4 regions of the Nocardia sp. NPDC004260 genome follow, and region 2 is predicted to be linked to each of the others. Evidence: riboswitches for the same ligand, from Rfam matches in the RefSeq annotation. Region 2 holds a riboswitch; each other region holds the start of a gene.

Region 1 (7,819 bases), on a different contig from region 2:
GAGCGCGTCGTCCGGGCCGATGCCGAGCCGTTCGGTGACGCCGGGGCGGAAGCCCTCGATCAGCACATCCGCCTTCTCGACGAGGCCGAGGACCTTCTCGATGTCGGCGGGGTCCTTGAGGTTGGCCTCGACGATGGTCCGGCCGCGCAGCTGCGGACGGTCGAACCCGCCCGGCAGCTGGCCCGCACGCTGCACCCGCACCACGTCGGCGCCCAGATCGGCGAGCAGCAGCGCGGCGTGCGGACCGGGACCGATCCCGGCCAGCTCGATGACCTTGATGCCCGCGAGCGGGCCCTGCTTGGCGGTGGATGGAGTGCTCACGCCCTACCTCGGTTCGTCGTTGATCCAGCGCACCGGCGGCCCGGCGCGTCCTCCCGAACACGGCCGGGAGGGATGTATTGACAGTATGACAATAACGTCGGGGCCGGAGCCGGGGCATACCCGGACGACGGATGGACGACGGATGGACGACGGGTTCGACGACGAGTCGCCCGTTCGGCCGCCCGGTCCTAGGCTGCACGTGTGCAAACGCTGTCTGATCAGGGGTGGTACAACCTTCTCGCCGGTCTCGCGATTCTGGTCGGTCTGGGCGGCATCGTCGTGCCGATCCTGCCGGGCGTCATCCTGATCTTCGCGGCCATCGCCGTCTGGGCCTTTCTCACCGGGGGCACAACGGCCTGGGCGGTTTTCGCGATCAGCACGGTGCTGCTGGTGCTGTCCGGCGTCGTCAAATACACCTGGCCGGGACGCAGGATGAAAGACGCGGGAGTGTCCAACCGCGCGGTCCTGCTCGGCGCGCTACTCGGCGTCATCGGCTTCTTCGTGATTCCGGTGATCGGCCTGTTCGTGGGCTTCGTTCTCGGCGTTTATCTTTGGGAACTCCAGCGGCTGCGCGTCAACCGGGAGGCGTGGCAGGCGACCGTGCACGCGTTGAAGGGCGTCGGACTGTCCATTCTGATCGAACTCTTCGGCGCGTTGCTTGCCACCGGTGTGTGGCTCGCCGGTGTGTTCGCCGTCTGAGCGCTATCTATCGATGGCGGGGAACGGGATCGTATCGCCCGCGCGGCTTCCCGGGAGTTCGTCGCGGCGCAGCCGGAGGGTCGGCGGTTCGGGCCGGTACAGCGGCAGCGTGGGGGCCGGCTCCTCGCGGACGACGCGCTCGCGGGCCGGGAGCCGATAGAACGCGCGCGCGTTGTCCTCCAGCACCGCGTACATGTCGGTGCCGACCACGTCGCAGAGCAGATCCACGTCCGAGTCCCGGAACGGACGTCCGGCCCGGGTACCGGGCAGATCGGTGCCGAACATGAGGGCTTCCGGATTCACCGCGTGCACGCGGCGCAGCGTGTCGGCGACGTTCATCGCGACCCGGCCGAAACCGGTCGCCTTGACCTTGGCTCCGCGGTCGACCAGATCCAGCAGGAATGGCAGCCCTTCGGCGGACATGCCCAGATGGTCGACCGACAGCGCGGGCAGCTTGGAGATGACCGGTTGCAACGAGGCCAGCATCGTGCCGTCGATGTAGACCTCGACGTGCCAGCCGGCCAGCTCGTACGCGCGCAGCGCCTGCAACGTCATTCCGGCGATGTCGGTGGCCGCGCGCTTGAGGTTGAAACGCAGTGCGCGCACACCGATCCCGTCCAGTTCGAGGATCTCCTCGTCGGAGGCGTCCAGATCGAGCCGGGTGACGCCGACCCAGCCCTCGCCGAGCTCGGCGAGGGCGGCCTTCAGGTAGGTCTGGTCCGTGCCCTGGAACGACCCGCTGACCACGGCGCCGCCGCTGACGTCGTAGCGCGCCATGCGCTTCCGGTAATCGGCGATGGTGAACGGGTCGGGCAGGTAGCCCTCGTTCTCGGCCAGCGGAAACCGCGGGTCGAAAATGTGCAGGTGGGCATCGAACACTTGTACAGAATGCCTCAGGGTCGGATTTTCCGCTGCCATAGCAGGGGTGTCGCGATGGCAGCGGAGGCGGTCACTGCGGGGTGATCAGACCTTGTGGGGTTCGCTAGCGCGCAGCATGTCCTCGCGTTCGACGACCTTGACGCGCTCGCGGCCCTCCGGCTCACCGAGGGAGCGTTCGTGCGCGTCGAGGCGGTACCAACCGGCCCAGGTGGTGAACGGGATGCCCTTGCCTTCGAGGAATTCGATGACGGCCTCGGGGTCGGGCCGCTCGGCCGGGGTGAAGCCGGGAGCGTCGTCCAGCAGGCAGGCGATGGTCTCGTTGGCGTCGCCCTTGGTGTGGCCGATCAGGCCGACCGGGCCGCGCTTGATCCAGCCGGTGACGTAGGTGGCGGGCAGGTAGCGCGCGGCGCCGTCGGCGTTCTCGTCGACGAGCACGCGGCCCGCTTCGTTCGGCACGGTGCCCGCCTGGTCGTCGAACGGCAGGTTGGTCAAGTTCTGCGACAGGTAGCCGACGGCGCGGTACACCGCCTGCACGTCCCAGTCCTTGAACACGCCGGTGCCCTTGACGTTGCCGGTGCCGTCGAGCTCGGTGCGCTCGGTGCGCAGGCCGACGACCTTGCCGTTCTCGCCGAGGATTTCGGCGGGGGATTCGAAGAAGTGCAGGAACAGCTTGTGCGGCCGGTCGCCCGCGTCGCGGATGGCCCACTGCTCGAGCGTGTTGGCGACCATGTCGACCTGCTTGGAGTGACGGCGCGCGGCTTCGGAGCCTTCGTCGTAGTCGATGTCCTCGGGGTCGACGATGACCTCGATCGTGGGCGAATGGTCGAGCTCGCGCAGTTCCAGCGGGGTGAACTTGGCCTGCGCGGGACCGCGGCGGCCGAAGACGTGCACCTCGACGGCCTTGTTGGCCACCAGGCCCTTGTAGACGTTCGGCGGGATCTCGGTCGGCAGCAGTTCGTCGCCGGTCTTGGCCAGCACGCGGGCGACATCGAGGGCGACGTTGCCGACGCCAAGGACGGCGACCTTTTCCGCCTCCAGCGGCCAGGTGCGGGGGACGTCGGGGTGGCCGTCGTACCAGGAGACGAAGTCGGCGGCGCCGTAGGAGCCGTCGAGGTCGATGCCGGGGATCGGCAGGGCGCGGTCGGCGTTGGCGCCGGTGGAGAAGATCACCGCGTCGTAGAAGGCCCGCAGGTCGTCGAGGGTGATGTCGGTGCCGTAGTCGATGTTGCCGAGCAGGCGCACCTGCGGCTTGTCGAGGACCTTGTGCAGGGCGGTGATGATGCCCTTGATGCGGGGGTGATCGGGTGCGACGCCGTAGCGGATCAGGCCGAACGGCGCGGGCATGCGCTCGTAGAGGTCGATCGACACCTCGGCATCGGACTTCATCAAGGCGTCGGCGGCGTAGATCCCGGCCGGTCCGGCGCCCACGATCGCGATGCGGAGCGGGCGGGTCTTCGCGGTGTGCGCGTCAGGCCCGGAGGAGGAAGCCTGCGTCACCACGGAGGGCTCGCGGACACCGCCATCCTCTACTGCACTCTGTTCGGTCATCTCTTTACGCGCACCTTTATGGTCGAAACAATTAATGACGTCGGGCTTAGCTTAGGCTAAGTTGACGCACCGGCTCGGTCGCACCCGTCCGGTGCGGACGCCGGCGTTGCCGGCTCGTGGCTGCACGGTGCTCCGTTCGCCGCGGCGTAGAGCTGCCGATTCGCTATGACAGCAGGCCGCCGTCCCGCGATTCTATCGGGATGGCCGACGCCGCCCCGCGTCGGTGCGTGAACTCGACGGATGCCATCGACAGCCACGATTGCCGCTTACCCGCTCGCGCGCGGTCTATCGTCGCCGCGCGCCCCGGAGTCGGCGCCGCGCTGGTGTTCTGCCCGGGGCCGAGCGCTCGATACCGGCGCCGACCAGGGATCATCGAGCCATGACCGAACAGCAGCCGACCGCGGGCGAGGACGAGATCATCCGGGTCGATCAGACCGATAAACGCTCGGTGGTCCCGTTCGTCGCCGCCGCGGTGGTCGCGGCGATCGTGCTGATCGCGATCGTGCTCGGTGGTGTGCTGTCGCCCGCTGAGAAAAATGTCACAGACGCCGACCGCATCACGGCGGCCGTTCGCAATTTCGTGGACGGCTCCAACCGCAGCGACGCCGTGCCGCCGCCCGGCACCGCGTGCCAGGGCTTCGACGCCGCCCACTCACCGCTGGCGGGCCAGGACGGCGCCGGAAAGCCCGTCGAGATCACGAAAATCGACTCACCGATGGTGGACGGCGACCGGGGCAAGGCGACCGTCACCACGAAGGTGGGCGGGCAGGAGAAGACGACGACCTGGATTCTCACCAGGTCCGGCGACAAGTGGCTGGTATGCACGTGAGCGTTCGCGCAGGGTGCGACACGGTTTGACACGGTGACCCGGGTCGGTGCAATCTCAGTCGAAGGTCATGAGAACCAGTGTCAAGCCCCGGCATTGCTGGTCGGCAACCCTCCTCCGCGGTGGGGTGCTCCGGGTGACGACCTGGCGGCGCCCTGGTCCCGGGCGCGGCAAGTGCGGATTCGCAGGAGGTGCACATGAGTTATGCCGGTGACATCACCCCTCAGCAGGCTTGGGAGCTGCTGCGGGACAATCCCGAAGCCGTCTTGGTGGACGTGCGGACGGAAGCGGAATGGAGGTTCGTCGGAGTCCCCGACACGAGTCCGATCGAACGGCCGACCGTGCTGATCGAGTGGGTCGATTCCACGGGGGCGCGCAACGAGGCGTTCGTCGAGCAGCTGAAGCAAGCGCTCGACGGCCATGATCCCGAGGCTCCCGTCGTCTTCCTCTGTCGCTCCGGTCAGCGTTCGGTGGGCGCGGCGATCGCCGCCACCTCGGCGGGCTACCGCACCTCCTACAACGTGCTCGAGGGCTTCGAAGGCCCGCTCGACGAATCCGGGCATCGCGGCGGCTCCGGCTGGCGTGCCCTCGGATTGCCCTGGCGGCAGTCGTGATCACCGGCGGCGCCTTCGACAAGCCGCTGCCCGAGAGCGTCGGCCCCGCGACGCTCGGCGTGCGCGGCGGGCTGCGGCGCTCCGGTTTCGAGGAGACCGCCGAGGCGCTCTACCTCACCTCCGGCTTCGTCTACGAGAGCGCGGAGGCCGCCGAGGCCGCGTTCACCGGCGAGGTCGAACATTTCGTCTACTCCCGCTACGGCAACCCGACGGTGGCCATGTTCGAGGAGCGGATGCGCCTGCTCGACGGCGCCGAGGCGTGCTTCGCGACCGCGAGCGGCATGTCCGCGGTGTTCACCGCGCTGGGCGCGCTGCTGGGCGCGGGCGACCGGCTCGTCGCCGCGCGCAGCCTGTTCGGCTCGTGCTTCGTGGTGTGCAACGAGATCCTGCCGCGCTGGGGCGTGGAGACCGTCTTCGTCGACGGCGAGGATCTCGACCAGTGGGAACAGGCGCTGTCCGTGCCCACCCAGGCGGTCTTCTTCGAGACGCCCGCCAATCCGATGCAGACGTTGGTCGACGTGCGCCGCGTGAGCGAGCTGGCCCACGCGGCGGGCGCGAAGGTCGTGCTGGACAACGTGTTCGCCACTCCGCTGCTGCAACGCGGCTTCGAACTCGGCGCCGACGTGGTGGTCTACTCGGGCACCAAGCACATCGATGGCCAAGGCCGTGTGCTGGGCGGCGCCATTCTCGGCGACAAGGACTACATCGACGGCCCGGTCAAGACGCTGATGCGCCACACCGGCCCCGCGCTGAGCCCGTTCAACGCGTGGACGCTGCTCAAAGGCTTGGAGACGATGCCGCTGCGGGTGCGCCATTCGTCGGAGTCCGCGCTGCGCATCGCCCGCTTCCTGGAGAGCAACCCGGCCGTCAGCTGGGTGCGATACCCGTTCCTGGATTCGCATCCGCAGTCCGCGCTGGCCGCAACCCAGATGAGCGGCGGCGGCACCGTGGTCACCTTCGAGTTGAACGCGCCCGAGAACGAGGCGAAGAAGCGCGCGTTCGAAGTCCTGAACCGGTTGCGCATCGTCGACATCTCCAACAACCTCGGTGACGCCAAGTCCCTGATCACCCACCCCGCGACCACGACCCACCGCGCCATGGGCCCCGAAGGCCGGGCCACCATCGGCCTGTCCGACGGCGTCGTCCGCATCTCGGTGGGTCTGGAGGACGTGGAAGACCTGCTCCAGGATCTCGACCAAGCCCTCGCCTGAGCAGGGATCGGTCACATCGGCACGGTGACGCCGGGTGAAGACGGTGCACCGTGCAGGATCAAGTGGCTGGGAACGTCGTCTTTCTTGTCGTTCTTCTTGCCGTTCTTGTTCTTGCCCGGCAGGTCGAAGGCCAGCCGGATCGTCACGGCGCGGCCGGGCGCGATGCGTGCGAAGTCGTCGCCGGGCTGGTTGAGTCCGGCGGTGGCCGCCGCGTCGGGTGCGACGGAGCGGCCCGCGGTGGTGATCAGCCGTTGACCGGTGACGTCGAGGACTTGGTCGCGGTCGGACACGTTGGTGACCGTCAGTGTGACGATCGTTCGGGAACCGCCGCCGGAGCCCACATCTGTCACGGTGAAAGCGAAGTTTCCGTCGCGCACGGCAGTACCCCGATTCGCGGGTTGTCCGCCGGTCGGGGGCAGCGGAGTATCGGTCGGCGTAGCGGCTTCGCGGGTCGTCGGACCTGCGACGGGCGCGGACCCTATGTTGCCTCCCAGCAGCCACAACGCCGCCGCGACGACGAGCGCCGCCCCCGCGGCGACGGGTATCCATCGGCGCTTTCGCCGACGATCGAGCTGCCCGGTCGGAGCGGGTGAACGTACCCCGGGCGTCGGCTGCGCCGGAGTGGCGGCGGTCATGACGCGAGTTCGCGGGCGGGCGGCCGGTGCCGCGAGAGGCGGGGCCGGTCGCGCAATCGTGGACCGGGCCAGAGCGGCCGACGCCGCCGCGGCGAATTGCCCCGCGCTGCCATAGCGTGCGTCCGGCTCTTTGGCCATTCCCCGGGCGATGACATCGTCGAGCGCGGCCGGGACGCCGTGGGCCGCCCGCGAGGCGCGCGGCGGCTCGGCCATCAGATGCGCGCGCATCTGTTGTGCCGGATCGCCCGCGCCGTAGGGCGGTTGTCCGGTGAGGGCCTCATAGAGCACACAGGCCAGCGAATAGACATCGGACCTGGCATCGACCGTGCCGGTGAATCGCTCCGGCGCCATGTACCCCAGCGTGCCGACCACCAGCCCGGTAGCGGTGAGCGCGGTGCCGTCGGCAGCGCGGGCGATACCGAAATCGATCAGATATACGAAACCGCTGGTGTGCAGAAGGATGTTGCCCGGCTTCACATCGCGGTGCACGAGTCCGGCCGCGTGCGCGGCGTCCAGCGCCTCGGCGGCCTGGGCGACGACGTCGACGGCCCGATCCGGCGGCAGCGCGCCAGATCGCAGCCGGGTGCCCAGGTCGACGCCATCGATGTAGGCCATCTCCAAGAACAGATGGCCGTCGACCTCGCCGAACGCGTGGATGGGCACGATGTGCGGGTCGCGCGCCCGAGCTCCCAGCCGCGCCTCCCGCTCGAAGCGCTGCCGATAGAGCGAATCCGCGGTATACGCCGCGGACAGCACCTTGAGCGCCACGGCGCGGCCCTCGGGGTCGTGTGCCAACCACACCTCACCCATGCCGCCACGGCCCAGCAAGCGTTCGAGCGAGTAGTTCCCGAATGTGCCACCGGCGCTCTGCACGGACATGCCTCGACCGTATCGCCGGGTTTCGTGGCCATCGCGGGTGGGAGGGCGTCCCCTTTCGTGCTGTCGACGCCGCACGTTACGCGAAGAAGGCTTCGTCAGGCATCGGCGGTGCGCTCGATGTCGGTGAGATGGGCGATGTTGGCCCGGTCGTCCGGGGACGAGCTCGGTTCGGTGGTGAACCAGGAGTCGAGGATCTCCCGTAGCTCG
Region 2 (7,819 bases):
ATCGCGGGCGCCACCACCACCTCCGACCTGATCGCCGCCGAGCAGGCGCTGTCCAGCCGCCAGGGTGAGCTGGACAGCCTCACCGCGCAGAAGCGCAGGCTCGACGACCAGGTCGCCCTGTCCACGCTGACCATCGACGTCACCACCGATCACAAGAACTCCGGCGACGACCCCGACAACTTCTGGGACGGCATCGTCTCCGGCTGGAACTCGCTGGTGGACTGGCTGCAGGACGCGATCGTGTTCAGCGGCAAAGCGATTCCGTGGCTCGGCTTCCTCGCGGTGGTAGTCGCCGTGCTGTGGGGGATCGTGCGTCTGGCGCGGCGGCGCAAGCCCACGCCTGCTGCGGGAGAATCGGCACCGGAGCCGGAGAGCAGCGCCTCGGATGGCGCGGAGACCAGCGCAGGAGGCAAGAGTGCCGACGGTGGTAAGGGCGACGATCAAGCCGAACAGCCGTAAGGGACCGCTGGTGGAGACCCTCGACGACGGCAGCCTGCGACTGTACGTGCGAGCTCCCGCCGTCGAAGGAAAGGCCAACAAGGCCGCCATCGAGTTGCTCGCAGGCCACTTCGCAGTCCCCAAGTCCGCCGTCCGGCTGACGGCGGGCGCGACCTCCCGCTTCAAACGATTCGAAATCGACGTGCCTTGACGTCGCCGCCGCAGATCAAATGCCGCCGGGGAAGCCGAGTTGGCGCCATGCCTCGTAGACGGTCACCGCGGCCGCGTTGGAAAGGTTCATGGAGCGGCGGCCTGGCAGCATCGGGATGCGCAGCCGGTCGGTGATGCGCGGATCGGCCAGCACCTCCGCGGGCAGGCCGGTGGGTTCGGTGCCGAACAGCAGCACGTCGTTCTCGCGATAGGCCACGTCCGTGAACCGAGTGGTGCCCTGGGTGGTGAACGCGAAAACCCGCTCCGGGCGCAGTACCTCCCATGCCGCCGCCAGATTCGGGTGCACCGTCACCGACGCCAGATCGTGGTAGTCCAACCCGGCCCTGCGCAACTTCGGCTCCGACAGATCGAATCCCAACGGCTCGATCAGATGCAGATGACACCCGGTCCCCGCGACCAACCGGATCGCGTTGCCGGTATTCGGCGGAATGCACGGCTCGTGGAACATCAGATGGAACACGACGCATCAGTCAACCAGGTCGCCGGAGCCGTCCGCCCGCACCCCACACGAGTGGCACACCGCCGCGGGGACTACTCGCGATTCGCCGCAGGCATGCGCCACTCGTCGACCACCGGACCGGTCTGCAAGAATCGGGAAGGTGACCGATGCCGATACGCCTATCGCCCGGGCCGGACGCCGCGGTTCGGGAGCGGAGTTCTTGCGTGCCCATCTGCCGATGGTCGTCGTGACGCTGGTCATCGTGGTGGCGGTGGTGTTCGTGGCGTCCGATCGTTGGCGGCGCGGGACGTTCTTCTTCGGCGGTGCCACGCTGCTGGCGGCGGCATTCCGGCTGTGCCTGCCGACTACCCGGGTGGGGCTGCTGGCGGTGCGCAGCAAGCCGTTCGACGTCGGCGCGCTGACGCTGCTGGGGTCGAGCATCCTGTTCCTCGCGGCCACGATCAACACGCTCGGCGTCGGCTGAGGGCGGGCGACCCAGCGATGGCGGGGTCGCCCTTGTGCTCAGCGGGCAGCGGTGTATCGCTCGGCGAAGACCGTCCGCTCGCGCGGACTGCGCACGCCGATAGCGGCGCTGCGGGAGTGGATCGAGACCAACATCAACCGCATCGAAGCGGCGCGGCGAGCCGCAGCGCTCTGAGAGTGGACGGCATCACGGCGCGAGGCACCGATCAGTGCGGACGGGAGGGAAGCGCACTCTTTCAGCGTTCGGGGCGCACACCGGCGCGGGCCAGGCGCATGGTCTCGGTCAGCAGTTTGGACACCGCCGCCGCCTCGGTGAGGAATCCGTCGTGCCCGTCGCGGGAGTGCACGATCTCCAGTCCGTCGCATCCGGGCAGCAGATCGGCGAGTTCCTGCTGGGTCCGCAGCGGATAGAGCCGGTCGGAGTCGACGCCGCCGACCACGCACGGCACCGGCGTCGCCGAGAGCGCCGCCTCGATGCCGCCCCGGCCGCGGCCGACGTCATGGCGGTTCATCGCCTCGGTCAGCAACACGTACGTGGCGGGATCGAAACGCTTGCAGAGCTTTTCGGCCTGATGGTCCAGGTAGCTCTGCACCGCGTACCGTCCGCCGTTCCACGGGTCCTCGTCGCCCTGCGGCTTGTTCGCGAACCGGTGATCCAGCTCGAACTCGGTGCGGTAGGTCAGGTGCGCGATCCGCCGGGCCAGCGCCATCCCCGTCGTCGGTGCGCGGCCGGTGCCGTGATAGTCGCCGCCCTGCCAGTCCGGATCGGACGTGATCGCCGCGATCTGGGTGGTCTGGGTGCCGATCTGATCGGCGGTGGCGCGGGCTCCGACCGCGAGCACCAGCGCCGCGGCGACCCGATCCGGTGCGCCGACCATCCACTCGAGCACCCGCATACCGCCCATCGACCCGCCGACCACGGCCGCGAGCCGCTCGACACCGAGCAGGTCGAGCAGAGCGGCTTCGGCGGTCACCTGATCACGGATGGAGATCTCGGGAAAACGCGCGCCCCAAGGCTTTCCGTCCGGAGCCGTGGTGGACGGCCCGGTGCTGCCCTTACAGCCGCCGAGCACGTTCGTCGCGACCACACACCATTCGTCGGTGTCCAGCGGCGCGCCCGGCCCGACCATGCCGTCCCACCAGCCGGGCAGCTGGTGCAGGCCGTCGGGCTTGCCGACGACGTGCGAGTCGCCGGTCAGCGCGTGTTCGACCAGCACGACGTTGTCCAGGCCGGGGGAGAGCTCACCCCAGCGTTGTACCGCGAGGTGGACGTCCGGGATGACCGCGCCGTTCTCCAGTCGCACGTCCCCGATGGCGATGGTGCCGAGCTGTCCATCGGGGGGCGGCAGGGCGATGCCGGAGGTCCGCGCGCTCGGTTCGGTGTTCACGGTCATGTCGCCGCCGCCGCGAAACCGGGGGGCGGAGGATCCGGGAGGAAACGCACGATCCCGAACTCGGCACCACGGCTGTGCGGGGCCGACTGCGCCGGGCCTCGCTCGGCCCCGGGCGCGGTGAATTCACTCATGGTTTGCTCCCAAGCAGGTGTTCGCCGGTACAGCAGGGGTTAGCGGTGTGTGGGTGACGAACAACAACACATGGCGGCGACCTCCTGTTACGCGCTTGCTCCCGGCTCTCGGGAGCCAGGTCATCACCCGGAGCACCCCACCGCGGCTGGAGGGTTGCCGACCAGCGAGCCGGGGCTTGACGCTGGTACTCATGACCTGTCCGGCATCATAACCGGCGGGCGGTCAGCGCCCGAAATCCTCCATCGAACTCACTGGTCCGCGGCGGTCGGCGCACCACAGCAGGTGCGCACGAACTCGTCGTAGGCCTCGGTGAACGCGGCCCGCCCCGCCCTGGCCGCGACCGCGAGGTCGTCGTCGAGGAACACATCGTCGGAGCACTCCATGCCGATGTGGCCGATCAGTTGCCAGGCGCCGACGATCAGCCGCACCGGGCGCGCGTCCGGCGTGGTGCCGAGGCGCTCGGCGACCACCGCGGCGATCGCGTGGTTCTTGTCGTCGGCATGCTCCATGCTGCGCGCGCTGACCGACGGGCTGCTGCGCAGAATCCGCTGCATCTTCTGGAACTGCCGGAACGACAGCGGATCCGCCTCGCCCGCCGCGGCGGCTTCATCGACCACGTGCAGGAAGGCCTGGCGCAGCGCCCCGAGTTCGTTGCCCGTGCGGGGCAACTCGCGCAGCGTCTCGGCGATGGTTTGCCCGAAATCCTGCACCGGCCCCAGGACGATGTCTTCCTTGCTGTCGAAATAGCGGTTGATGGTGCGCGGCGAGACGTCCGCCGCGTTGGCGATCTGCTCGATCGTGGTCGCGTCGAAGCCCTGTGTGTCGCACAGGTCGAGGGCCGCGGCGATGATCCGCAGCCTGGTCTGTTGCTTCTTGCGTTCGCGCAGGCCCTGGGTCGCCGGGCCGCCGGCGGCGCGGTCGGCCGCTGCGCCCGCGCCCGTCGGCGCCGATAACTCGAGCATGCCCCCATGTTAACGCAACCTGGCGTTTTCCTGTCCGTAACGGTCAAATGTCGTATCGCGACATTTTGCGCTTGACGACAAATGTCGCTAGATGACAGGATTGCTCGGGACATCGAGGACGAGGAGAAGACCGTGACCGAGACCGCGACAGCGGTGCACGCGCCGCAGCGGGCGAGCGGTTCAGCGCGTTGGCTCGCGCTGGGAGTGATCGCGTTAGCCCAGCTCATGGTGGTGTTGGACGCCACCATCGTGACGATCTCGCTGCCGTTCGCGCAGCGTGATCTCGACATCAGCGACGGCAACCGGCAATGGATGCTCACCGCCTACACGCTGATCTTCGGTGGCCTGCTGCTGCTCGGCGGCAGGCTGGCCGACTACCTCGGCCGACGCCGGATCTTCATCGTCGGCCTGATCGGCTTCGCGAGTGCGTCGGCGCTGGCCGGTCTCGCGCAGACCGGTGCGGAACTGTTCGCCGGACGCGCGTTGCAGGGCGCGTTCGCCGCGCTGCTGGCTCCGGCCGCGCTCTCGCTGCTGTCGGTGACCTTCACCGAGCCCGGCGAGCGGGCCACCGCGTTCGGTGTGTTCGCGGGCATCTCCGCGGGTGGTGCGGCGCTGGGCCTGATCGCCGGTGGCGCGCTCACCGAATACGCCTCCTGGCGCTGGTGCCTGCTGGTCAACACGCCGATCGCGCTGATCGCGCTGCTCGGCGCGCTGGCCTGGGTGGCGAAGGACGTGCCTGCGCCGCGCAGCGGGGGATACGACGTGCCAGGAGCCGTCACCGTGACGCTCGGCCTGATCGCCATCGTGTACGGCTTCAGTCGTGCCGCCGACGACGGCTGGCTGGCAGGCAGCACGCTGGCGCTGCTGGTCGCCGGGCTGGCCCTGCTCGTCGCCTTCGTCGTGATCGAACGGCGCTCGGCGAACCCGCTGCTGCCGTTGCACATCCCGGGTGAGATCAACCGGGGCGGCGCTTTCCTCGCCGCGCTGCTCATCCCGATCGCGATGTTCGCGATGTTCCTGTTCCTGAGCTTCTACTTCCAGATCACGCTGGGCTACTCCGCCCTGAAGGCGGGCTTCGCGTTCCTGCCCTTCCCGGCGGGCATCGCGATCTCGGCGGGTGTCACCAGCGCCCTGCTGCCGAAGCTCGGCCCGCGTCCGCTGATGCTGGCCGGGGCCGTGCTGGGCGTCATCGGCCTGGTGCTGCTGGCTCAACTGAGCTTCGGTGACAGCTTCCTGGCCGGTGTGCTGCCCGCTCAGGTGCTCATCGCGCTCGGTATGGGTCCGCTGTTCGTCGGCATGCAGACGGTCGCGCTGCATCAGGTGGAGGAAGAGGACTCCGGCGTCGCCTCCGCGCTGCTGAACGCGGCTCAGCAGGTCGGCGGCGCGGTCGGCACGGCGTTGCTGACCACCATCTCGGTGCAGGTCGCCAAGACCTTCGCGCACGACAATCCCGGCATCGACAACCTGGCCGCGCGGGCCGCGATCCACAGTTACGACGTGGCCTTCTACGTCGGCGCCGGGTTCTTCCTGGCGGCCATCCCGATCATCGCGCTGATGATCCGGGACCGTCCGGAGAACCTGATCGAAGGTTCCGAGGACGGGGCGCGGCTTCCGGTCGCGGTCTGATCCACCGGAACGAGGTCCGTGCGGCGTGTTGACGCCGCGCGGACCTCGTCATGTGCCAGGCCGTTGCCGTGCTGGAACGGAAGGCGGATCATGGCGGCGACGGCGGTTGCGCGGGTTCCGCCGAGGCGCTGGAAGGCATTGCCTACCAATCGGTAACAAAGGTGGTCCAGCTCACTCCGGGGGCTGCCCGTGCGGTGAGGACTTCGGCAGCAGTACGCTTGTCTTGTTTGCACCACATGTCCCGCCGACAACGCGGGACATATACGTTGTCTGTTGGAACAGCTGGGGTCCGCTCACAAGCGTGTTCGCCTGGCCGTGCAATGAGGGCACCATCCTAGGAGGACACGAAGATCCATGTCCAAGATCAAGGTTGAAGGCACCGTCGTAGAACTCGACGGCGACGAGATGACCCGGATCATCTGGCAGTTCATCAAGGACAAGCTGATCCACCCCTACCTCGACGTGAACCTCGAGTACTACGACCTCGGCATCGAATACCGCGACAAGACCGATGATCAGGTCACCATCGACGCCGCCGAAGCCATCAAGAAGCACGGCGTCGGTGTGAAGTGCGCCACTATCACTCCGGACGAGGCGCGAGTCAAGGAATTCGGCCTCAAGAAGATGTGGCGGTCGCCCAACGGCACCATCCGCAACATCCTGGGTGGCACCATCTTCCGGGCCCCGATCATCATCTCGAACGTTCCGCGGCTGGTGCCGGGCTGGACCAAGCCGATCATCATCGGCCGCCACGCCTTCGGCGATCAGTACCGCGCCACCGACTTCAAGGTGTTCCAGGGCGGTACCGTCACCGTGACCTTCACCCCGGACGACGGCAGCGAGCCGATCGAGCACGAGGTCGTGAAGATGCCCGAGGAGGGCGGTGTCGTCCTGGGCATGTACAACTTCCGTAAGTCCATCGAGGACTTCGCGCGGGCGTCGTTCAACTACGGCCTGCAGCAGAACTACCCGGTGTACATGTCGACGAAGAACACCATCCTCAAGGCCTACGACGGCATGTTCAAGGACACGTTCCAGGACATCTTCGACGCCGAGTTCAAGAGCCAGTTCGACGCCGCGGGCCTGACCTACGAGCACCGGCTGATCGACGACATGGTCGCCTCCTCGATGAAGTGGGAGGGCGGCTACGTCTGGGCGTGCAAGAACTACGACGGCGACGTGCAGTCCGACACGGTGGCGCAGGGCTTCGGCTCGCTCGGCCTGATGACCTCGGTGCTGCTGACCCCGGACGGCCGCACCTGTGAGGCCGAGGCCGCGCACGGCACCGTCACCCGGCACTACCGCCAGCACCAGCAGGGCAAGCCGACCTCGACCAACCCGATCGCGTCCATCTTCGCCTGGACCCGCGGGCTCGAGCATCGCGGCAAGCTGGACAACACCCCCGAGGTCATCGGCTTCGCGCAGACCTTGGAGGACGTCGTCATCAAGACCGTCGAGGGCGGCCAGATGACCAAGGATCTCGCGCTGCTCGTCGGCGGTGACCAGGGCTATCTGAGCACCGAGGAGTTCCTCGGCGCGCTGGACGCCAACCTGGCTCGCGCGCTGCGCTGATCGCGGGGCCGAGCCGCGTCGCTCGGCCGACTCCGGCGCTGGGTGGTCACCCAGCGCCGGGCTGAACCACGGGCACCCGCCCACCCTCGGTGGAACGGGTGCCCGGACTGTTTCGCGACCGATTCGCTGGGGGCGTCGGCCCGTCGCGCATGCCTCGCGATGTCGCCGCTTGTCAGCTCGCGCCGACTCCGGTGGGATCGAGCAGGCCCGCGAAAGCGCGGGTGAAACTGGCCGCCTCATTGCCGCGTTCGAACTCCGCTTCGAACAGTCGCAGCAGGGGATCGAGCAGATCGGTCGCCACGCCTTGCTTGCGGCTGGCCGTGAGGATGCTGGACAGACCTGCCCGGTTGACCGCCAGGCCGGAGAAGTTCACCGGGAATTCGCCGCCACTTCTCGGGTCGGCGTGTCGCCCGCCGAGTATCGGCGCACCTTCAGGCAGCGGGAGTCGGTGCCGGCGTGGTGGGCGAACTCACCTTCGCTGGGGAAGCGATCGCAGACCGAGGCCGGTTACATGAACACGTGACCACCGCCCCGACCCCCAG
Region 3 (7,819 bases), on a different contig from region 2:
TGCGCGCGAGCACCGTGATCGCGGGCTGCCACGTGCTGACCACCCTGGACCTGCTCCGCGACGGCGGCTTCGACGGCGCGGTGCTCGACGACTGGCGCACGCGCATCCGCGTCGGTCCCGGGATCGGGATGGTGGTGCGGGCCGCCGCTTCGGCGCTGCCCCGTTATCCCGGCAGTCCGATCGATCACTCCGCCCGCGGCCTGCAATTTCTGGTGTCCGATCGCGCGCAGTTGCGTCGTGCGCACGGCGCGGCCCTGGCGGGTGACCTCCCGCCGCGACCGGTCGTGCTGGCCATGAGCTTCAGCGCCGTGGATCCGACCATCGCGCCGCCCGGCGAGCACCAGATATCGCTGTGGGCGCAATGGCACCCGTACCGACCGGCCTCCGGGGCGGACTGGGCCGGCCTCGCGCAGCGGGAAGGCGACCGGATCATCGCCGAAGTCGATTCCTACGCGCCCGGTTTCGCGGAAACGGTGCTGCGCAGACACGTACAGACGCCCGTGGACCTGGAGCGCGAACTCGGGCTCGTCGGCGGCAACGTGATGCACGTGGAGATGTCGCTGGACCAGATGATGCTGTGGCGTCCGCTGCCCGAGCTGGCGGGGCAGCGGGTGCCCGGCGCGCCGGGACTGTATCTGACGGGCGCGTCCACCCATCCCGGCGGCGGCGTCTCCGGCGCCAGCGGACGGACGGCCGCCGCACTCGCGCTGCGCGACCTGAACCGGCCCAGGTTGTCGCGGTGGCTGCGACGATGACGGATTCGGGCGAACTGCCGCCCGAGGCGGCAGAACGGTCCCGATACCGCTCGGCGAGTTTTCTGCTGCCACTCGCCTTGGTCGTGCTGACGATCGTCGCGCAGATCGGTTACCCACTCGCCGCGGGTGGTGCGCGCGACCGTGTCACCGTCGCGGTCGTGCTGCTCTCCGCCGCGGCCGCGCTGGCGCACGCGACCGCGACCAGGGGGTTCCGCTATGCCGTCGGCTTCCTGATCATCGTTTCCGGCCTCGGGCTCACGGCCGAGGTGATCGGTACCGCGACCGGCATACCGTTCGGCTGCTACGAGTACGCGACCGACCGGCTCGGGCCCGCTCTGCTCACAGTGCCGCTGCTCGTCCCGCTGGCCTGGACCGGCGGGATGTATCCGGTGTGGGTGGTGGCCGGGTTGTTGTCACAGCGCACGGTCACGCGGGTCGTGGCGACGGCGGTGGGTGCGGTGGGCTGGGATCTGTTCCTGGATTCGCAGATGGTGACCGACGGGCAGTGGACCTGGTGTGACACCCGCTCCGGACTGCCCGGGCTGGACCTGATTCCGGTGACCAACTACCTGGGTTGGTTCGCGGTCGCGCTCGCGATGGGCTGCTTGCTGGCGCTCTGGGAGCGAGCGGCTCCGGATCCCGTACGGGTCCCGCGACCGGGTGGCCGCGCGATCGCGGTCGCCGTACCGGTGGCCTTTTTCCTGTGGACCTGGCTGGGGTCGGCGCTGGCCCACGCGGTGTTCCTCGGTCTCCTGCCGTCGGCCGGATACGGTTTCGCCGGTATGGGTGTGCTCGGTGTTCCCCTGCTCGTCGTCCTGGCTCGCGCGCGCCGCTGACCCGGGGTGATTCCCCGCACTCGGCGCGCCGACGCGCGCGATGAGTGGCGCGTTTCATTCCGGGCGGACGGCCTGGCACGATGTCACCCGTGCAGCCGAGTCCCGTCACCACGAAGCTCGAAACCTTGGATCGTCCGCCGCGGCGGGTCCCACGCCGTGCCCTGCGTGCCGCTTCGGTCGTCCTGCTCGCGGCGATGCTGGTCCCGATGCTCGCAGCGTGCCTGCGGGTCCAGGTTTCGATGGGGGTCTCGTCCAACGACCGGGTGTCCGGACGGATCGTCGCCGCCGTGGTGCCCGCCGACCCCGGGGACAAGGGTCCGCAGCTGAAGGCGCCCGAGACGCTGGCCGCCAAGGTGCGGGTGGAGCCGTACGCCCAGGACGGATATACGGGCAGCCAGGTCTTCTTCGAGGATCTGTCGTTCGGCGAGGTGCAGCAGCTCGGCGGGCTGTCCGAGCAGACCCAGGGCATGTTCCAGTTGCAATTCCAGCGCACCGGCGATCTGGTCAGCCTGAGCGGGCGGGTCGATCTGAAATCGGTGCCGCCGCACGGTTCGGACGTGCAGTTCACCATCGCGTTCCCGGCGCGCGTCGCCAAGACCAACGGCAGCCGCGAGGGCGACAACGTCGTCTCCTGGAAGCTGCCGCCCGGTGATGTCTCCACATTGCGCGCCGAGGTCAGTTACGCCGACCCGAACACCCGCTCGTTCGCGGGCTGGGCGGGCATCGCGGGCGGCATCACGCTCGCGGTGGCCGCCATCGTCGCGGCCATGGCGTACATGGACCGCAACCCCGCCGCGCCCGGCGCGCCGGAAGTCGGCTTCTCTCTCAGCCGCTGGTGGCGCTCGGTGACGCAGAATCGCTGAGCGACAGGTCGGTGTGCCGCGATAGCGTGGCCCGCATGGTGAGTGCCGACCTGCCGAAGACGTTGCGCGCGAACTCGATCCTGCCTTCCTTCGCCGCCGCGGTCGCCGCGCTCGGCGCGGGCCTCGCGCTGTACAACCGGATCACCGTGCGGCGGTTGACGAACACCCCGACGACGGTGATCGAACCGGTCACCGTCTGTATCCCGGCGCGCGACGAGGCCGACCGGCTACCCGAGCTGATCGGCGACCTGCGCGCCCAGGTGGGCGTGCCGCGCATGGCGGTACGCATCCTCGACGACGGGTCCACCGACGACACCGGCGCCGCGGCCCGCGCGGCGATCGACGGCGACCCGCGTTTCACGCTGCTGCGCAGCGAGTCCGACCCGGTCCCCGGCTGGACCGGAAAAGCCGCCGCCTGCGTCCGGCTGGCCGAGGAGGTGTCGACGCCGGTGCTGATCTTCTTGGACGCCGACGTGCGACTGGCCCCGACGGCGCTCGCGGCAGCGGTCGGCGCGCTGCGCGGACGACGCGCCGCGTTGGTCTCCCCGTGGCCCCTGCAAGTGGCAGGCTCGGTGGCGGAGGCGCTGGTGCAGCCCCTGCTGTGCTGGTCGTGGGCCTCGACGCTGCCGGTCACCGCGGCCGACCGGAGCCTTCGGCCCGCCACGGCGGTGGCGTGCGGGCAGTTCCTCGTGTTCGACAACGCCGCGTACCGGTCGGTGGGCGGCCACACGGCGGTGGCCGGAAGCGTCACCGAGGACCTCGACATCGCCCGTACGCTGCGTCGAGCCGGTCACTCCACGGTTCTGGTGGCCGCGGGACCGCTGGCCCGCACCAGGATGTATCGCGACGCCGCGGAATTGGACGCGGGCTACTCCCGCTGGCTCTGGTCGGCCTACGACGGCACGATAACGGGTGGAGCGGCGGTGGGACTGGTTGCCGCCCTTGCCTATTGGCTGCCGCCCGCAGTGGCGGTGTTCGGCCGCGGGGCGCACCGCCGGGCGGGCCTGATCGGCTGGCTCGCCGCCGTCGCCGGGCGACTGCTGGCCCGCTCGACCGAAACCGGGGGCCCGCTGAAACCTTCGGATCTGTCTGCCGCCGTCGCGCACCCGGTATCGGTGGCGGTGTATCTGCTTTTGTGGGTGCGGTCACACCTGGCCCGTCGCCGCGGCACGGCGCGCTGGAAAGGTCGGCCGCTGCCCTGAGCGACCGTGCCGCGGTGACGGAATCTCACGGCACCGGGGTGATTCCCACCGTCGGCAGGAAGAAGCATGACTTGGCGCCGTTCTGCACCGTGCCGAACATCGCGGCGAGCACGGTGCCCTTCCCGGTGTCCACCGGGACCGCGCGCACCCCGCCCATCGGGAGGGACGCGACGAGGAAGTCCCGGATCGCCTGCTCGGCCACGGGCCGCTGGTCCGGCGGAACGGCCGCGGGAACCATCGAACGCGCGACCTCTGGCAGCGGCCCCATGGCGGCCGTGCCGCTGCGGCCGGTATTCAAATTCAGCCAGCTCACCTGCATTCCCGCGGTATTCGGGCCGTCCGGACCGAGCCCGTAGGGCACGAAGGTGAACATGGCCTGCCCGGCCTTGACGGCGCTGAGGTCCTGGCCGGGAATCTGGACAGTGGTCTTCGGCCACGGCCCCGGAATGGCGCCTGCCACGGCGGGCGCCAGACCGGCCGTGGTGTTGTCGAGGCAGAACGCCGACGCGCTCGGGTACGCGAACGGCTGGATACCGAGCGCGCGCAACGCGTCGAGCGCGGCTTGATACGCGCCGAACAGGTCACCGGGGGCGGCGATCGGCACGGAGTCCTCGGGGAACGCGGGAATCGTGGCATCCGGAGCCGCGAACGCGGCCCCCGGCCCGGCGAGCACGAAGGCGATCGAACTGGTCGCGACAGCGGACAACTGGGTCAGACGGCGCAATATGTTCACGAAACCTCCTCATCGGCGGAACGATCGAGGGGGACAGTACTCCGGCAAACACAATCAGCAGCCGGTATTGCACACAGCAATTTCGTGGCGAGTCCCGTTTGCCCGGAACGGACCTCCGCGTAGCCCACCGGCGTTCCCCAGCGTCGGCGATAGCCGTATGCTGCATCGGACCATCCCAGTCCGGCGCCACGCGCCCGGGATCGGCGAAGCGGCGAAACTCACCTCGCCGTCGGCAGAGCAGCGCACGCCCGGTTACTACAAAGATCCGATGAATCGGCGTCGACAAGATCTACGCTCACGGTGATTACTTCTCTTGTTCCAGGCTTCCCTTACTGGGCATCATGATTCGGCTCGCCCCTGACATCCGTTGACAGGGGGTCGGCGCCAACCATCCAGAGCGACCGAGAGACCTGGCTCGTCGACGTCGCAGCAACCCCCCGGTCACCGGGTGCGGGTGCTTCCGCCGGGACCGATGGAGGAACCGAAGTGATCATCGAGGACCCGTCATGAGCGCGTCCACCGCGCCGGACGCCGCCCCCGAGGCGGCCGCGCCGATCGAACCGGACCCGACCGGAACACCGGCCCCCGCCGAGACCGGCGCGACGCCGACCGTCGCAAAGACCCGGCATCCCTGGCGCTGGGTGATCAGTGCCGTCGCGCTGATCCTGCTCGCCCAGTTCGTGCACGGGCTGGCCACCAATCCCGGCTGGGATTGGCCGACGTTCGCGCGGTACATCACGGCCGAGTCGGTGCTGTCGGCGCTGCGGGTCACCTTGGAGCTGACCGCGTGGGGCACGGCGCTGGGCTTTCTGCTCGGCACCGCGCTCGCGATCGCCCGGCTGTCGAACAACCCGGTGCTGCGGGTGATCGCGTGGGTCTACATCTGGGCATTCCGCTCGATTCCGCTGATCGTGCAGCTGCTGTTCTGGTTCAACATCGCCTACCTGTATCGGACCCTCTCGGTCGGCGTCCCGTTCGGGCCCGCGCTGTTCACCTTCGAGGTGAACGGGGTGATCAGCGGTTTCACCGCCGCCGTGATCGGCTTGGCGCTGCATCAGGCGGCGTATTCGGCCGAGATCATCCGGGCCGGTTTCATCTCGGTGGACGCGGGTCAGCTGGAAGCCGCCGCCGCCTTGGGGATTCCACGGCTGCGGCAATTCCGCACGGTGGTGGCGCCGCAGGCGATGCGCTCGATCCTGCCGAACGCGGCCAACGAGGTGATCAGCCTGTTCAAGGGCACCTCGATCGTGTCGGTGATGGCGATCGCCGAGCTGTTCTACCAGGTCCAGGTCATCTACGGGCGCAACGGACGGGTGGTGCCGCTGCTGATGGTCGCGACGGTCTGGTACATCGTGCTCACCACGGCGCTCTCGGTGGCGCAGTACTACATCGAACGCCACTACGCCAAGGGCGCGCACCGCACGCCGCCGCCGACGCCGCTGCAACGCGCGTGGCGGAAGCTGCGCGAGGTCGCCGAGGCCGGGCCCGCCGCACCGCGCGGAGCGACCCGATGAGCGCCACACTCGCCGTGCAGGTCCGCGGCGTCCGGAAATCCTTCGGCTCGCACGAAGTGTTGCGCGGCATCGATCTCACCGTGCGATCCGGCGAGGTGGTGGCCGTGATCGGCCCATCCGGGTCGGGCAAGTCGACCCTGCTGCGCGTGGTGAACCATCTGGAGACGCTGGACGCGGGCACCGTGCACATCGACGGCGAGCTGATCGGATATCGGCTGCGCCGCGACCGCTTGCACGCGCTGCCCGACCACGCGGTGCGCAAGCAGCGCTCCCGGATCGGCTTCGTCTTCCAGCAGTTCAATCTGTTTCCGCACCTGACCGTGCTCGACAACGTCACGCTCGCACCGCTGTCCGCGCAGCGGCGCGACCGGACCGAGGTGGAGCGCGAGGCACGCCTGCTGCTGGATCGGGTCGGCATCGGACACCTGGCGGACGCGTATCCGCGCAGGCTGTCGGGCGGGCAGCAGCAGCGGGTGGCGATCGCTCGCGCGCTGGCGCTGCGCCCGCGCGTGATCCTGTTCGACGAGCCGACCTCCGCGCTGGACCCGGAACTGGTCGGCGAAGTGCTCGACGTGATCCGCGATCTGGCGCACGGCGGCACCGCGCTGGTGATCGTCACCCACGAGATCGGCTTCGCCCGTGAGGTCGCCGACACCGTGGTGTTCCTCGACGAGGGCGTCATCGTCGAGCAGGGCCCGCCCTCGGTCGTTCTCGACCATCCCGAACACCCGCGCACTCGCGCGTTCCTTTCCCGAGTCCGTTGACGAACAGGTATCCGATGAAGTTCTCCGCCCTGGTCACCGCCGCCGCGACCGCGGTCGTGCTGCTGGCCACCGGCTGCACCGACCCCGAGGCGGACAGCGCCGCGCAGCCCGCCGGTTCGGTCACCTTCGACCTCTCCCCCGCCCAGTCCGGCCGCGTTCGCACCGCCAAGGTCGATGCCATCGCCGCCGAGGTGCCGAAGGCGATCCGCGACCGCGGCACGCTGGTCGTGACCGGCACGTCCGGGGCAGCGCCGCCGCTGCGGTTCTACGCCACCGACGACAGGACGGTGGTCGGCTCGGAGATCGACTTCGCCTCGCTGGTCGCCGACATCCTCGGCCTGAAACTCGATGCGCAGGTGGCCGATTGGTCGCAGAACTTCGTGCGGGTGGACTCCGGTGAGGTGGACGCGTTCATCTCCAACGTCACCGTCACCGAGGAACGCAAGGAGAAGTACGACTTCGCGACCTACCGCAAGGACAATGTCGCGCTGGAGGTGCCGATCCAGAGCAAGCTGGAATACAAGGATCGGACGAGCCTGGCGGGCAAGCGGATCGGCGTCGGCAGCGGCACCAACCAGGAGCAGCTGCTGGTGAAGTGGAACGAGCAGAACCGGGCCGAGGGCTTGCCCCCGATCGACATCGCCTACTTCCAGCAGACCACCGACTACTACCTGGCGCTGGCCTCGCAGCGGCTCGACGGCTACCTCGGCCCGAACCCGACGGCGATCTACCACGCGGCCACCGCGAAGCAGACCAGGATCGTGGGCACCTTCTCCGGTGCGGGCGACGCGCTGCAAGGCGAGATCGCCGTGCTCACCAAGAAGGACAGCGGGCTGATCACCGCCGTGCAGCACGCGCTCGCCTACGCCATCGAGCACGGCACATATCAGCAGGTGATCGACCGTTGGGGCCTGCAGAGCGAGAAGGTCGCCGAATCGCGGATCAACCCGCCCGGCCTGCCGAAGAAGCGCTGAGCCGATGACACAACCGCTCTCGACCCCGACGCTGCGCGTGCACCGGGTCGCCCAGGACGACCCCCTGGCCGCGCCCCTGCTGGCCGAACTCGCCCTCGAGTACAGCAGCCGCTACGGTCGCACGCCCGGCGAGGTGCACGCCTCGTTGCGCGAGCACTCCGCCACCGCGTTCGCGCCG
Region 4 (7,819 bases), on a different contig from region 2:
AGACCGATGCTCAGCAGCCGGACCGCGACGATGGTCGTCGCGGCGTAGACGCCCAGGCTGAGCAGGGTCGCGAAGGGCAGCACGGCGAATGCGCGCGCGACGCCACCCGCGAGCGTGCGGGTGTCGCGAATGAACCAAGCCAGGAACGCGCCACCGGCGCCGATGCCGAGAATCGGCATGGCGGCCAACGCCACCGATGTGACGCCGAAGACGCCGACCCAGCGCCGGGCCCGATCGGGCGTGTGCGCGGGCCAGCGGTGCTGGGCCTTGCCCACCTTCACCGCGGGCGAACCGGCCCACTCCTGTTCCGCCTTCACCTTGCCCGCCACCGCGGAGCCGGGCGCCACCTCGGCGTTCTTACCGATCTTCGTGCCGGGCAACAAGATCGAGCGCGAGCCGACCACCGCGCCGGGGCCGACGGTGATCGGGCCGAGATGCACCACGTCGCCGTCGATCCAGTAGCCGGACAGGTCGACCTCCGGCTCCACGCTGCAACCGTCGCCCAGTTCGAGCATCCCCGTCACCGGCGGGAGGCTGTGCAGGTCGACCCCCTTGCCGATCTTCGCGCCCAGCGCGCGGGCGAACGGCACCATCCAGGGGGCGCCGGACAGATTCTCCGCGCCGCTGGCCTCGGACAGGCGCACGGCCGCCCACAACCGCAGATGCACCGAGCCGCCGCGCGGATAGCGCCCCGGCCGGACACCGCGCAGCAGCAGCCGCGCGCCCGCCACGCAGATCGCCATCCGGCCGAGCGGCGAGATGAACAGCAGGAACGCGACCAGCGTCCACCACCAGGACAGCTGTGGCAGCCATGGCAGCGACCCGGACCAGGCCGCGATGTTGCCGACGATCGCCAGCCAGGTGAGCCACTGCAGGCCGGTGAGGGTGGTGAGCGGGATGGTGGCGAGTACCTGCGCGGCTTGCGCGAGCGGTGGCGTCGGCCGCACCGTCCGGTCGGCGACGGCCACGGTGGGCGTGGTCTGCTCCAGCAGCTCGGCGAGCGCGCCCAGGCGGGGATGGTCGTAGACGTCCGCGACGGCGATCTGCGGATACCGTTCGCGCAGGGCGGTGACCAGCTGGGCCGCCGCGAGTGAACCGCCGCCCAGGTCGAAGAAGTCCGCGTCCGGATCGCCGACCTCCGCGCCGAGGATGGCGTCCCAGAGTCCGGCGATCCACAGGGCCGTGCCGGTCAGGTCGTTGTCGTCGTCGTCCTCGGCGGCGTTGGGCAGCGGCCAGGGCAGCGCGTCGCGGTCGACCTTGCCGGAGGTGCGGGTGGGTAGTTCGTCGACCACCGCGAGCCGGGGCACCAGCGGCGCGGGCAACTGTCCGGCGAGGACCGCGCGCGCGGCCTTGGCATCGAAATCCGGTCCGGGTCCGGTCAGATAGCCGACCAGTAGCTTGTTGCCCGCTTTTGTGGTGCGGATGGCCGTCGCGGCGCCGGTGACTCCGGGCAGGTGTTGCAGAGCGTTATCGATCTCGCCGAGTTCGATGCGCCGCCCGCCCAGCTTGATCTGATCGTCGGCGCGGCCGAGGAAGACCAGACCGGCGCTGTCGTTGCGCACCAGGTCGCCGCTGCGGTACGCGCGCTCCCAGCCGACGGAGGCCAGCGGCGCGTACTTCTCGGCGTCCTTGGCCGGGTCGAGGTAGCGGGCCAGCCCGACCCCGCCGATCACCAGTTCGCCGGATTCCCCCTCGGCCACCGGGTTACCCGCCGCATCGACGACGACCAGATCCCAGCCGTTGAGCGGCAATCCGATTCGGATCGGCCACTGACCGTCCAACCGCGCGGCGCAGGCGACGACCGTGGCTTCGGTGGGACCGTAGGTGTTCCACACCTCGCGCGCCACATCACCGTTTCCGGCGACACGCTCGGCGAGTTCCGGCGGGACGGCCTCGCCGCCGAAGATGAGCAGGCGCACCGCCTCCAGCGCCTCGACCGGCCAGGTCGCCGCCAGGGTCGGGACGGTCGAGACCACGGTGATCCGCCGCCGCACCAGCCAGGGACCGAGATCGGCGCCGGTGCGCACCAGCTCACGCGGAGCGGGCACCGAGCAGGCGCCGTTGCGCCAGGCCAGCCACATCTCCTCGCAGGACGCGTCGAAGGCGACCGACAATCCGGCGAGCACACGGTCACTCGGACCGATCGGGGCGTCCGGAAGGAACAGGTCGGCTTCCGCGTCGACGAAGGCGGCCGCGTTGCGGTGGGTGACGGCAACGCCTTTCGGCGTGCCGGTGGAACCCGAGGTGAAGATGATCCAAGCGTCGTCGCGGGGACTCGGCAGCGTCGACCAGCTTTCCTCGCGCTGCTCTTCCGCCGCGCGGATGCCCGCGGCGGTGGTCTCGATGCCGGCCGCGGTCACGATCGCGGTGACCTGCGCCTCGCCGAAGACCAGTTGGGCGCGCTCGTCCGGGTCGTCTGCGTCGACCGGCACGTAGGCCGCGCCGGAGTACAGGACGGCGAGGATGGTCACGTAGAGCTCACGGGTGCCCGACGGTACGCGTACGCCGACCCGGTCGCCCGGTCGCACACCAGCGGTGGCGAGACGGGCCATGGTCTTCTCGATCTCGACGACCAGCTCCAGGTAGGAGAGCACTACTCGGCCGTCATCGATGGCAGGGGCGTCGGGGTGGGCGAGCGCCGTCGCGGTCAGGATGTCGACCAGTGTCCTGGCCTCCGGCGCGCGGTCACCACGCGACAACGGGCCCGCGGGCGCGTCGACGTCTATCTCGAGCATGGTGCTCTGCGCACCTCCCATCGACTCGCCTCACACTTTCCCGTTGTTGTGTCATAGCTGGGTTACCAAAGGGCAAACGCCACGATGGCCAGTTGTCCACGGTACCCGGGGTTGTCGTCGTTCGTTGTTCACCGGAGCGGGCGCCGGATCGGCGGGCGCCGTGCGCGTTGTTGCAGGTGGGATCGATATTCGCCGCCGCGACAGGCCGATCGCTGGTCGGTCCGTCGTCCCTCGGGTTCGCCGGGAGATGGCTCGTGTGCGGGTGTGATTCCGCTCATCGAAGCGGTGCGGACCTCGGGATGGGCGCGTGCGGCGTCGAGGCTCGTGGCGCCGGCGACCGGTCCGCCGCCTCGGAGCGCGGTCGAAGGCGTCAGTTGCCGAGGGGCGCGTGGGATGTCGAGGCAGCGGCTCGCGTGCTGTCGTCGGGATGCTTGTAAAGGCTCACGCCTGGTGGTTATCTCCACGCGGTGCTCCTGGGGACTCGGGGTCGAACGTGGTTGACAGCGCCGGGGCGCTTCTGCCACCCTCGGGTCAGGTCATGAGTGCCAGCGCGAAGCCCCGGCTTGCTGGCCGGCAACCCTCCTCCGCGGTGGGGTGCTCCGGGTGACGACCCGGCCGCCGCCCGACCGGGCGCGGCAAGCGCGGACTCGACGAATCATTCGATTGCGGGTCCCTTAGCCGACGGGATTCACGTGATGACTACCACTGTCGACAACACCTGTGCCGCTCTCGCCCGGGTCTCCGGCGACGAATTGCTCGTTCCGCTGGTGCAAGGCGGAACGGCCACCTACGCCAACTTCGACTACGCGGCGAGCGCGCCGGCGTTGACGCAGGTCACCGACCGGGTGCAGCAGTTGCTGCCGTACTACGCGAGCGTGCATCGCGGCGCGGGCTACGCCTCCCGGATCTCCACCGAGTGCTACGAGGCCGCCCGCGGGTCGGTCTCCCGGTTCCTCGACGCCGCCGACGATCAAGTGGTGGTGTTCACCCGCAACACCACCGACTCGCTGAACCTGCTCGCGTCCTGCGTGCCCGGCGACACCGTGGTGCTCGACATCGAACACCACGCCAACTTCCTGCCCTGGACCATGCAGGGCAGGCGGGTCGTGCAGGCCGCCGACACGGTGGAGGAGACCATCGGCAGGCTGGTCGCCGAGCTGTGCAGCAGGCCGGCCGCACTGCTCGCGGTGACCGGTGCGTCGAATGTGACCGGCGAGGTGCTTCCGCTGGAGCGGCTGGCCACCGTCGCGCACCAGTGCGGCGCCCGAATCCTGGTCGACGCGGCCCAGCTGGCCCCGCATCGTCGAATCAGCCTGCGCGCCAATGGAATCGACTACCTGGCGTTCTCCGGCCACAAGCTGTACGCGCCGTTCGGCGCGGGTGTGCTGGTGGGCAGACGGGATTGGCTCGACGCGGCGCGGCCCTACCTCGCCGGCGGGGGCGCGGTGCGTGAGGTGAGTACCGACGCGGCCGAGTGGGCGCCCGCTCCGCAGCGGCACGAAGCCGGGTCGCCGAACGTGCTCGGCGCAGCCGCGCTGGCCGCCGCCTGTGACGCGCTCTGTGTCATCGACGCCGAAACCCTTGCCGCGCACGAACATCAGCTCGCCGACCGTCTCCGCGACGGCTTGGCCGAGATTCCTGGCGTTCGGCTGTTGCGCATCTGGACCGACAGCCCCGACTCCGTCGGCATCGTCGCGTTCACTCTGGACGATTTCGCCCCCGGCCAGGTCGCCGCCTATCTTTCCGCCGAACACGGTATCGGCGTTCGCGACGGACGCTTCTGCGCCCACCCGCTGCTCACCCGCCTCGGCTTGGACGGCGCACTGCGCGCGAGCATCGGCCTCGGCACCACCTCCGCCGATGTGGACCGCCTGATCGATGCGATCGCCACCCTTGTGGCGACGGGCCCCACCTGGAACTACGCCGCCGAGAACGGTGTATGGAACCCCACCCCGGAAACGCGCCCCTTCACCTCCACCGCCCCCACCGGCGCGGCTCCCTGCCTGGTGGGCTGAAACAACGCTTGTTCCTCGATCTCGTCGAAAAGGGCACTAAGGATCCCATTCGAGGCGGGTGGGACGGTGCCCAGCCTTCCTGTGCTGGAGCGGCTGGCCCGTGCGCTCGACGCCGAGTTGGTGGTGCAGGTGCGGCCGAGGGTGGCGTAGCGAACTCGGGTCAGTCGCCGAGGGCGGTCGGCCGGTAATAGCGCCCGTTGTAGTACAGCAGCGGTGCGGCGGAGGGCTTCTCGTCGGTGTTGTCGTGTACCCGGGTGACCAACCCGACGACGAAGGTGTGGTCGCCGATGGGGATCAGTTGGTGCACGGTGGCGCGTAGCCAGATGGGGGTGCCGTGCAGGACGGGTTCGCCGGTGTCGAGAGCGGTCCACAGAGATCGGTCGGTGAAACGCTCCTCCGCCGTTCGGGAGAACCGGTGAGCCAGGTGCTGCTGGTGTTCGCCGAGGAAATGGATGACGACGGACTCGGCGTCCAGCATGCCGGACAGGCTGGAGGAGGTGTGCGCGATATTGAACGACACCAGCGGCGGGTCCAGCGACAGCGAGGCGAAGGAAGTCGCGGTGAAGCCGACCGGCCCTTGCGGCGAACGCAGCGTGACGACGGTGACGCCGGCCGGATAATGGCGCATCGACGCACGATATTGCTCCGCGGTGATGCCGCTCGGATCCGCTTCGGTCACATCACGAAACTACGCTCGGTCTCGTGGCCCACGATCCTGGGACGCTCGCGCCGGTCAGTCGACGTCGATCGGAAGACCCGCGGTGATCCGCAGCAGCTCCGGGAACGACGTGCGGAAAATGGTGTTCGGATGTCCGCCCGCCGCCCATACCTCCCGATGGTGCGCCAGCGCGTTGTCGACCCAAGTGGGCAGGTTGGTCGGGTGGCCGACCGGTGCGACGCCGCCGATGGGCTGACCGGTCACCTGGCGCACCATGTCGGCGGGGGCGCGGGTCAGCGTCCCTTCCAGACGCGCGCCGGTCTTCGCTAGGTCGACCTGGTGCGCGCCCGAGACGAGCAGCAACACCGGGTCGTCGTCGAGCAGGAACACCAGTGACTTCGTGATCGCGCCCACGTCGACGCCGAGCGCCCGCGCGGCGTCGTCGGCGGTGTGGGTGGGCTCCGGCTGGGCCACGATGAGACCGTGATGGCCCCGGGAGATGAGGGTGTCCGCGACTCGGCAGGCGACCGGTGGCAATGACGACCTGCGCATCCCACCAGGGTAGAGCGATTGCGGTCGGGACGCCGGGGAAGTCACGCGGTCGGCTCAGTATTCCGGATAGCCCTCGGCCGGGCCGAGCATCCCGGCGATCCGCCCACGGGTTATCCGCGCGAGTTCGGTCACGTCTCGCGCCGAGTCCGGTTCGTGCGCAACCGCTTCGAAGGCGCGGTCGACGTCCCGCTGAGACAGCGCGAGCAGTTCGACATCGGCCTTGCTCAGCAGCGCGTCCCGATCGGAATAGGGGCGAGCGTCGGCCAGTGTCGCGGCCCACGTGACGTTGCAGCAGCACTCGTACAGCGCGTGCACCGCGCGGCCGCGGGGCATTTCGTTGAAGCGGTCGAGACCGATCCCGCGATGCATCAGCATGATGTCCTCCGAAGCCGGTGAATGAGGTTTGCTGACTTGCTCATGATCCGCTGTTCTGCCCATCGCGAACCAGTACACCATTGCGAAATTTGCGCAGGGTTTACACGCGGCGAGGTTTCTTTCCGAGTCGCGCAGCACCGGGTCGGGACACGGGCTTCGATTTGTCTCGATACGCTGTACAAATGACAGATTGGCAGGCTTTCACCGTCGAAACGAAGGATCACGTCGCGCAGGTGACGTTGATCGGCCCCGGTAAGGGCAATGCGATGGGTCCCGACTTCTGGCGCGAGCTGCCGGAAGTGTTCCAGGCGCTGGACGCCGATCCGGAGGTGCGCGCGATCGTGCTGACCGGTTCCGGTAAACACTTCTCCTACGGTCTGGACCTGCCCGCGATGAGCGGCACGTTCGGCCCGTTGCTGGCCGATCGCGCGCTGGCCGCCCCTCGCACCGACTTCCTCGTCGACGTGCGCAAGATGCAGGCCGCGATCACGGCCGTGGCGGACTGCCGCAAGCCGGTGATCGCGGCGGTGTCCGGCTGGTGCATCGGAGGCGGGCTGGATCTCATCGCGGCGGCCGATATCCGCTACGCCAGCGCGGAGGCGAAGTTCAGTCTGCGCGAGGCGAAGGTCGCGATCGTCGCCGACGTCGGCTCGCTGCAACGGCTGCCCGGCATCATCGGTGAGGGGCACTTGCGCGAACTCGCCTACACCGCCAAGGACATCGACGCCGCGCGCGCGGAGAAGATCGGCCTGGTCAACGACGTCTTCTCGGACCAAGAGGCGGTGCTGGACGCGGCGCACGCCACCGCGCGGGAGATCGCGGCGAACCCGCCGCTGGTGGTGCAAGGCGTCAAAGACGTACTGGAGCAGCGGCGCAAGGACGACATCGCCGCGGGCCTGCGCTACGTCTCCGCGTGGAACGCCGCGTTCCTGCCGTCGGAGGATCTCGCCGAGGCGGTCAAGGCCGTATTCGAGAAGCGCGCGCCCGAATTCCGCGGCCACTGACACCGGCGGCGCGCTCGCACCCGGGCGAGTGCGCCGTCACCGACCCCAAGGGTGGGTATCGAGGGTGGGCAAGGTGATTCGCCTCAGGGTTGCGTTGCCCTCACCCTAGGGGTGGCTGTGCGAGATGCCGATCGCCCATATCGTTTGAAGCGTCAAAAATTTCATCTCGCATTCAGGAGCAAGAGCGATGCGTATCAAGTCCTTCTTCGCCGCTGGTCTGCTGGCCACCGCTGCCGTCGCCGGGGTGTCGACGGCCGCTACGGCCTCCGCCGCACCGGTTTACCAGGATGTCGCCTACGGCGGCACCTACGTCGGCACCTACGCCACGCTGAGCGCGTGCCGGGCCGACGGCGAGTCGCCGAGCACCGGCGGCTATTACTGGGAGTGCATCGAGACCTGGGACGGCTACGACCTGTACATCTACTACTGAGCCACCTGTCACAGAGAAGGGGCATCCGGATTCCGGGTGTCCCTTTTCGC

What was found. Region 2 has a riboswitch for S-adenosylmethionine ahead of metX (homoserine O-acetyltransferase MetX). Riboswitches for the same ligand answer to the same signal wherever they lie in the genome.
Region 1: linked by a shared signal. The riboswitch ahead of ACWEO7_RS05720 (rhodanese-like domain-containing protein) and the one ahead of metX (homoserine O-acetyltransferase MetX) in region 2 are both predicted to bind S-adenosylmethionine.
Region 3: linked by a shared signal. The riboswitch ahead of ACWEO7_RS23595 (amino acid ABC transporter permease) and the one ahead of metX (homoserine O-acetyltransferase MetX) in region 2 are both predicted to bind S-adenosylmethionine.
Region 4: linked by a shared signal. The riboswitch ahead of ACWEO7_RS13490 (aminotransferase class V-fold PLP-dependent enzyme) and the one ahead of metX (homoserine O-acetyltransferase MetX) in region 2 are both predicted to bind S-adenosylmethionine.

What each region holds. Positions count from the first base shown of each region.
Region 1 covers NZ_JBSGEZ010000006.1:19,663-27,481, reverse strand. Annotated here, with positions in the region: gene ACWEO7_RS05745 (CaiB/BaiF CoA transferase family protein) at 1-321, opposite strand, end outside; gene ACWEO7_RS05740 (DUF456 domain-containing protein) at 523-1,020, shown strand; gene ACWEO7_RS05735 (amidohydrolase family protein) at 1,024-1,899, opposite strand; gene ACWEO7_RS05730 (FAD-dependent oxidoreductase) at 1,984-3,447, opposite strand; gene ACWEO7_RS05725 (Rv0361 family membrane protein) at 3,827-4,276, shown strand; SAM riboswitch class IV at 4,340-4,456, shown strand; gene ACWEO7_RS05720 (rhodanese-like domain-containing protein) at 4,471-4,887, shown strand; gene ACWEO7_RS05715 (O-succinylhomoserine sulfhydrylase) at 4,884-6,098, shown strand; gene ACWEO7_RS05710 (serine/threonine-protein kinase) at 6,110-7,612, opposite strand; gene ACWEO7_RS05705 (RpiB/LacA/LacB family sugar-phosphate isomerase) at 7,708-7,819, opposite strand, start outside.
Region 2 covers NZ_JBSGEZ010000032.1:19,797-27,615, forward strand. Annotated here, with positions in the region: gene ACWEO7_RS19810 (DUF4349 domain-containing protein) at 1-459, shown strand, start outside; gene ACWEO7_RS19815 (DUF167 domain-containing protein) at 416-649, shown strand; gene ACWEO7_RS19820 (tRNA (cytidine(34)-2'-O)-methyltransferase) at 665-1,129, opposite strand; gene ACWEO7_RS19825 (DUF3017 domain-containing protein) at 1,347-1,592, shown strand; gene ACWEO7_RS19830 (hypothetical protein) at 1,644-1,766, shown strand; gene metX (homoserine O-acetyltransferase MetX) at 1,828-2,985, opposite strand; SAM riboswitch class IV at 3,203-3,313, opposite strand; gene ACWEO7_RS19840 (TetR family transcriptional regulator) at 3,366-4,079, opposite strand; gene ACWEO7_RS19845 (MFS transporter) at 4,161-5,705, shown strand; gene ACWEO7_RS19850 (NADP-dependent isocitrate dehydrogenase) at 6,060-7,277, shown strand; gene ACWEO7_RS19855 (imine reductase family protein) at 7,450-7,716, opposite strand; gene ACWEO7_RS19860 (MFS transporter) at 7,797-7,819, shown strand, end outside.
Region 3 covers NZ_JBSGEZ010000042.1:43,430-51,248, forward strand. Annotated here, with positions in the region: gene ACWEO7_RS23570 (phytoene desaturase family protein) at 1-755, shown strand, start outside; gene ACWEO7_RS23575 (carotenoid biosynthesis protein) at 752-1,591, shown strand; gene ACWEO7_RS23580 (LppM family (lipo)protein) at 1,672-2,454, shown strand; gene ACWEO7_RS23585 (glycosyltransferase) at 2,490-3,656, shown strand; gene ACWEO7_RS23590 (hypothetical protein) at 3,682-4,389, opposite strand; SAM riboswitch class I at 4,775-4,868, shown strand; gene ACWEO7_RS23595 (amino acid ABC transporter permease) at 4,896-5,903, shown strand; gene ACWEO7_RS23600 (amino acid ABC transporter ATP-binding protein) at 5,900-6,667, shown strand; gene ACWEO7_RS23605 (ABC transporter substrate-binding protein) at 6,682-7,641, shown strand; gene ACWEO7_RS23610 (GNAT family N-acetyltransferase) at 7,646-7,819, shown strand, end outside.
Region 4 covers NZ_JBSGEZ010000018.1:65,936-73,754, reverse strand. Annotated here, with positions in the region: gene ACWEO7_RS13495 (Pls/PosA family non-ribosomal peptide synthetase) at 1-2,735, opposite strand, end outside; SAM riboswitch class IV at 3,270-3,383, shown strand; gene ACWEO7_RS13490 (aminotransferase class V-fold PLP-dependent enzyme) at 3,431-4,750, shown strand; gene ACWEO7_RS13485 (flavin reductase family protein) at 4,911-5,378, opposite strand; gene ACWEO7_RS13480 (YbaK/EbsC family protein) at 5,484-5,960, opposite strand; gene ACWEO7_RS13475 (2-oxo-4-hydroxy-4-carboxy-5-ureidoimidazoline decarboxylase) at 6,015-6,335, opposite strand; gene ACWEO7_RS13470 (crotonase/enoyl-CoA hydratase family protein) at 6,518-7,339, shown strand; gene ACWEO7_RS13465 (hypothetical protein) at 7,527-7,769, shown strand.